DNA from 2 places in the Pseudobacillus sp. FSL P4-0506 genome. Region 2 is predicted to be linked to the other one. Evidence: riboswitches for the same ligand, from Rfam matches in the RefSeq annotation. Region 2 holds a riboswitch; the other holds the start of a gene.

Region 1 (3,115 bases), 110 kb from region 2:
GCCTGTTTCAAGCTGGGAAATCATAATAGCTTTCATAATCTCAATAGCCGGCACGGTTTTTTTGCTGAGCGCTGGATGAGCCGCACACTCTTTATACCGGTTTCTAAATGTACCTGCTCCTCTTTTTTCATCAAATGAGTCTTCAAGCGAGTAGCCCATTACCTTCCTTACCTCATGCGGGTCAAATAAATGCCATTCTTCCCTGTTATCAACAGCTTCCATAAACAAATCCGGTATCGTTATACCGGTAAACAAATCATGTGTTCGGCGGCGTTCATCTCCGTTATTCAAACGGGTTTCTAAAAAGGAAAAAATGTCTTTATGCCAGACATCGAGATAAACAGCGATCGCCCCCTGACGCTGTCCGAGCTGATCGACAGAAACGGCCGTATTATTGAGCTGTTTCATCCATGGAATCACGCCGGAGCTGACATTTTTGAATCCTTTAATGTCACTGCCCTGGCTGCGAATTTTCCCTAAGTAAATGCCCAGGCCCCCTCCATTTTTGCTCAAATTGGCAGCGTCCGTATTGGCATCAAAGATCCCTTGCAGGCTGTCGTCCACCGTATCGATAAAGCAGCTTGACAGCTGGCCGTATGATTTCCCGGCATTGGCAAGTGTTGGCGTAGCTGTTGTCATATATAAATTAGAAAGAGCCCAATATGCTTCTTTTACGTATTGGAGACGTACCGATTGAGGTTCGTTCATCATTAACGTCATCGCAATAATGAGCCATCTTTCCTGCGGAAGCTCTGCTGGCTGCTTGTCGAGCGTATGAGCTAAATATCTTTCGCTCAATGTAACAATTCCGATGTATGTAAATAAGTGATCTTTATCAGGATCAATGATGGTGCTTAACTCATTAATCTCCGCTTCCGTATAAGCTGTCGTTAACTGCGGATTGTATATTCCTTCTTTCAGCAGAAGGTGAATAAGGTTCAAGAAGCTGCCATACCTATTGGTGTTTTCCCCACGTGTTATAGCTGCTTGCTTATATAATTGTTGTAAATACAGACGGGCAGCTACAAATGTCCAATCCGGTTCTTCACTTGTGATCCGCTCCACGGCTGAATGTAAAAGCAGCTGCTGAACCTGCTCATTTGTCCATCCCTCTCTCGTATCCAAAGTTACCCTTACTTTTTTCTTGTAGCTTGCCAGTTCAATAGAGGGGAATTCTTTTTGAATTTCACTGAACGCCTCTTCTGCCACACTTTGTACTGTTTGAATCATATTTGTTCCTCCTAAACGATAAGTAGTTTAGAAAGAGATTTTTTTGTCCATAAAAAAACCATCTTTCTAGATGAAAGATGGGATAAGAGCGAAGAAATAAAAGTTTAATGAAAAATGGGACAGACCTGCTCCTAAGCATCATCAAAAGAGCTTGTCTGAACGAAAGACATTTTTATTTTCTCCGCGCTTTCTTCCCAACTCCCGAAGAAGAGTACACGCAGTAAAAAGGCAGGTCTCCTGGCTTGTGCTTCTTCCTTCCACATTCCTTCCCATCTATTAGACAGTGGATTGATCTGCGGTCGTTCACACTTACAGTTGCGGGGACAGCTTCGGTATTTCACCGAATTCCCTATTAAGCTGTGACAGCACCTTTTTACTAAATATTGATTTAATTAAAGCATTACCACTAAATGTTGTGTCCGGATTAGTATAACAATGAAAATTCTCCTGTGCAAGCCTTGATTTATTTTTCTGTCCTTATTTAATTTAAAATGATTAATTCATCCTGACCAGAAGGATCAACGGCTTGCGGAATCACAGCGGTTGTTTTTAAAAAGGTTTTATTTGTATCACTGGTAGGTGGATGTTCAAGGTCAATTTCCAGCGAGAAAGGAATCGTTAGCTTTTCTTTAGGCTGGATTTCACGTTGAATCGGGATAAGAATTTCTTTTACATCTTTGTCATGGTATGCAAAATCACTGTCTTCGCGAACTTCATCCATTTGCAGATGCAAAGAAACAATGAGTGCATCAATTGGTTCCGCAGCCCGGCCGCCATTAATCAATACTGTTCCTTCAATTTTATCCCCTCTGTGGTAAGCCTCTTTTTGAAGAGCTGTATCAATCGCTACTCCGCCAATTCCAATACTGGATAAAATATGTTTCCACATGAAACTTCTCCTTTCTTTTAGTTAGTATTAGTTTAATATTCCCCGAGGCTCGCTCCTTAATCTTAACCAAATAGGATGGTTTTGAATTTGAATTTTACACATAAATAAATAAAAACATACTTTTTAAAAAGTATGTTTTACCTTGTGGACTTTGTCTGCCAACTGAAAAATATGTACAGTTGTGATCGCAAATAGATTAATAATTTAATGGATGTTTCTCTTTTTAAACCGTCCACCGCGCACTTCCGAAATATCTGCAATGGCCAGGAAAGCCGAAGCATCGATCTCCTCCACGATTGTGGTTAATTTAGATTCTTCCAAACGGGTAATGATGCAAAATATAACCTTTTTGTCATCACCTGTATAAGCGCCCTCTCCATGTAAATAAGTGACGCCTCTTCCTAATCGGCTATTAATGGCATCGCCTATCTCTCTTGCTTCATCGCTAATAATCCATGCCGATTTTGATTCTTCCATCCCGGCAACGACAATATCGATCGCTTTAGCAGCTACCACATAAGCTAGGATAGAATACATCGCACGATCCCACGTGTAGACAAACCCTGCAGAGCTAAGTATAAATAAGTTAATGAACATGACAATTTCACCAACAGAAAAAGGGACTTTTTTGCTTATCACAATTGAAAGTACTTCAGTCCCATCTAGCGCCCCGCCATTTCGGATGACCATCCCAACCCCAACACCTAGAAAAATCCCTCCAAAAATTGTGGCCAGAAGGATATCCTCAGTAAACGGCATAATCGGGTGAAAAAATGTGGCGAAGACAGATAGCATAATAATCCCATATACAGTCGATATGGCAAAAGTTTTCCCAAATTGCTTATATCCCAAGTATACAAACGGTAAATTTAAGATAAAAAGAAAGATACCAAGTTTTACTCCTGTAATGTGGGAAAGCATAATGGAAATACCTGTCACCCCACCATCAATTACCTGGTTGGGAACTAAAAAGATCTCTAATCCAACAGCCATGAG
Region 2 (3,115 bases):
AGCAAAAATCCGGCATCTTTTAAGGAAGCTGTTACTTGATGAGGATCTTCTGTCGGCACCCGTAAAATTACTTGGTGATGAGGCGTATATTCGATAGCCCCTTTTTCTCCGGCTGCTTTTGAAAGAACGAGCATTTGCTCAGCCGAGAACACCTTATTCGCCACTCCCGGGCTGACAGCTACTTCAAAAATGGATTCTACTTTTCTCTTGAACAGCGGCTGACTTGTCTCTTGTTTGTCTTTTCCATCTAAAAGGCGGAGCGCTTTCATTCCAAGCTTGTACAGGTCTGTTTTCTCCTCTTGCCCTCCATGAAGAGCCCACGGCTCATTTTTCGGCTTCAACCGTTCGTGCGGCTTTAGCGGCTGCTTTTCTGATGTTAATGTATATTTGCGCTGATAGCCCCTCGGTGTAATCATTTTGTTGTCGTAAAGGAATGTGGTTGAATTGCCAATGATTACGGTCGTCAGCATGCCGATATCATGATCCAGCATATTCTTCAAGTCTGTGATCACCACTTGTTCTCTTTCCCGGTAAGCGCTCTTGACGAGGCCGACTGGCGTATCCGGTGAACGGTGCTTTAATAAAATGCGCTGCGCTTCCGCAATTTGTCTCGTTCTTCTTCCGCTCTTTGGATTGTATAAAGCGATGACAAAATCAGCTGCCCCTGCTGCTTCTATCCGCTTGGCAATCAAATCCCACGGCGTTAGATGGTCACTTAAGCTGATTGTGCAAGCATCGTGCATAACCGGTGCCCCAAGAAGAGAAGCACAGGAATTGATCGCCGAAATTCCCGGTACAATCTCTACTCCCACGCCGTCCGCTTCTTTCCAACCTTGTTCAACGAGTACTTCATAGACAAGACCTGCCATGCCATAGACACCGGCATCTCCGCTTGAAATGACCGCCACCGTTTTTCCTTCTTCCGCTAATTTAACAGCGGCCTGTGCACGGCTCACTTCCTCTGACATCCCGGTGCTGATGATTTCTTTTCCCTCAATAAAGTCTGCGATCAAATCGACGTATGTTTTATAACCGATAATACAGTCGCTTTCCTTTAGCGCTTCCTTGGCCCGTTCTGTAATGTGCTCTGCGCTGCCCGGTCCAAATCCGACAACCAATAATTTTCCCTTCACTCTATTCGCCCTCCTCTGCTTACTTGGCTGTTTGCTTTTCTTTATCTTTGGCCACACCGGTTACACGGTCATTTTGAAGAATCATGCCTTTTTCGTAATAAGTGTACGTGACAGCTTCTTCAACCGGCTGGCCTTCTTGGAGATGGGAAGCCACAATTTTCTCTGCGAGCTGTTCATCCACCTCGTGGTACCATGTGCCTTCCGGGTAAACGATGACGACACAAGCATCTTTACAGCGGCCGTTACATCTTGTTCTTGTCGTATGCACCCGAACATCAAGCTCCCGTTTTTTTATTTCTTCTCTGACTGTCTGCGTGACCTCTTCTCCGCCTTTTCGCATACAGCTCGAACCATTGCAAATGAATACATGATGGTTCATTTCTGTTAAATCCCATGTCGCCACATTCCCCACTCCTTTTTGGAAAATAAAAAAGTCCTTAACTTCAGAAGAAGTTAAGGACTAAGAGCTACGTATATAAGCTACTCAAGGAACGAGTAATCATGCCGAATGCACCGACACCGTTCCATACAGTCATCCTGTTCTTCCCTCCGAAGAATGATGGTTCGAAGAAGAAAGCAGGTCTCCTGGCTTACGGGTCCACTTACTCTTGTCCCTTCCCGGCATTACGCCAGTGGCTGTTGACAATTTCATCACCGTTTACAGTAGCGGGGGCTGCATCGGACTTTCACCGATTTCCCTATTATCCCAGAAATGACTCTCCCGGGCACTCTCTTCTTATTATTCAATTTTTATGTATGTCATCCTGATTTTTCTAAATTTCAAACTCTTTTATTAGATTAGCAGGTTCTTCATTCATTTGACAAGGGAAATTTTACATAACGTTTCTTTTGTTGAACTATGAAGAAGAAGATAAAGCAGGTACAGGCACGGAAATGAAAGGCTTCCAGCCTGTTTTCTGCTTAATGATCTGCTTGACGGCAGACATTTTTTCTAAAAAAGAAGGATCATATCTATGACACAGCAAGCCTATCACGGTCCCGCTGTGACCTACAATGACTCCCAATTCAAATCTTTTAGCCAGCTCAGCGAACAACGAGAAAAAAGGCTTAGGCAGCAGCTCCTCATTTAACTTCGCGCTTTTCGTGACGGCAGACAAAATGGCAGGTACACTGCCGGACAAGAGACTGTCGTGCATTTCATCAAATAATTGAGCCATTTGCAGCTTTGCAGCAGCAGAATATTCACCTTTCATCCTATAGTACTGTTGTGTATTCAATCGTCCCCCACTGTCATAACCGATAAGAAACAACTCAGGGAAATTTGGATAAGAATAGAGCAGTTCGCCTGTTTTCTGGTTCACGGCATTGATGCCCTGATACATAACTCCATCTGTCGGTTCAACAGCAGCAGCGATTTCTGCAATAGCTGAGTCCGTAAAGTCTATCCCCACACTCATAGCGACAGCGCGCACGGCAGCAGTTATATCCGCAGAGCTGCTTGCCATCCCTTTGCTGACAGGAATTTGTGACGAAAAGTATAATGTTCCTCCTACACTCATCCCAGCTCTCTTCAATGCAAGCTCTGCAGCGTAGATCGCTTTTCTCTTATAAGGATGGTCACTGCGTACACCAGGAGAGTGAGTGGGAACAAACCATACTTTGCTTGTTAAGGGAACAGGCAGCGTAAATAGGAATGGCTGACCATTCTTTTCTCCCTGGGCAAGCTCGCCAAATGTACCGGTGGATCTTCCAACTCCTTTTTTCACTATATAACCACCTCATTCACGTGCTTGTTCAAATAAGTAAATAGCGTCCTCCAAAAAACAGATCACCTCTTTTTTAATAGGATATAAATTTAGAAGCTCTGATTTATCTGCTGATTTCCGTACACGCCAAAACTTTTCTTCCAGCTCCCGATTTCCGGCAAACATTTCATCTGTCAGTAAGAGAACGTCAGAAGCAATCAACTTTCCCTCCTCTGATTCTGGGCCAATATTTTTAGCTACACAAAGGTCAATCCT

Evidence for each region. A riboswitch is a leader RNA that binds a small molecule or an ion and turns the genes downstream of it on or off. The one in region 2 is predicted to bind cobalamin.
Region 1: linked by a shared signal. The riboswitch ahead of MKZ02_RS13455 (ribonucleoside-diphosphate reductase subunit alpha) and the one ahead of MKZ02_RS12905 ((2Fe-2S) ferredoxin domain-containing protein) in region 2 are both predicted to bind cobalamin.

What each region holds. Positions count from the first base shown of each region.
Region 1 is NZ_JBBOOI010000001.1:2,662,253-2,665,367, reverse strand. Features, by position in the region: gene MKZ02_RS13455 (ribonucleoside-diphosphate reductase subunit alpha) at 1-1,230, opposite strand, end outside; cobalamin riboswitch at 1,441-1,618, opposite strand; gene MKZ02_RS13450 (sporulation protein) at 1,712-2,119, opposite strand; gene MKZ02_RS13445 (YitT family protein) at 2,324-3,115, opposite strand, start outside.
Region 2 is NZ_JBBOOI010000001.1:2,554,259-2,557,373, reverse strand. Features, by position in the region: gene cobJ (precorrin-3B C(17)-methyltransferase) at 1-1,133, opposite strand, end outside; gene MKZ02_RS12905 ((2Fe-2S) ferredoxin domain-containing protein) at 1,153-1,536, opposite strand; cobalamin riboswitch at 1,692-1,881, opposite strand; gene MKZ02_RS12900 (GHMP family kinase ATP-binding protein) at 1,991-2,860, opposite strand; gene MKZ02_RS12895 (MerR family transcriptional regulator) at 2,873-3,115, opposite strand, start outside.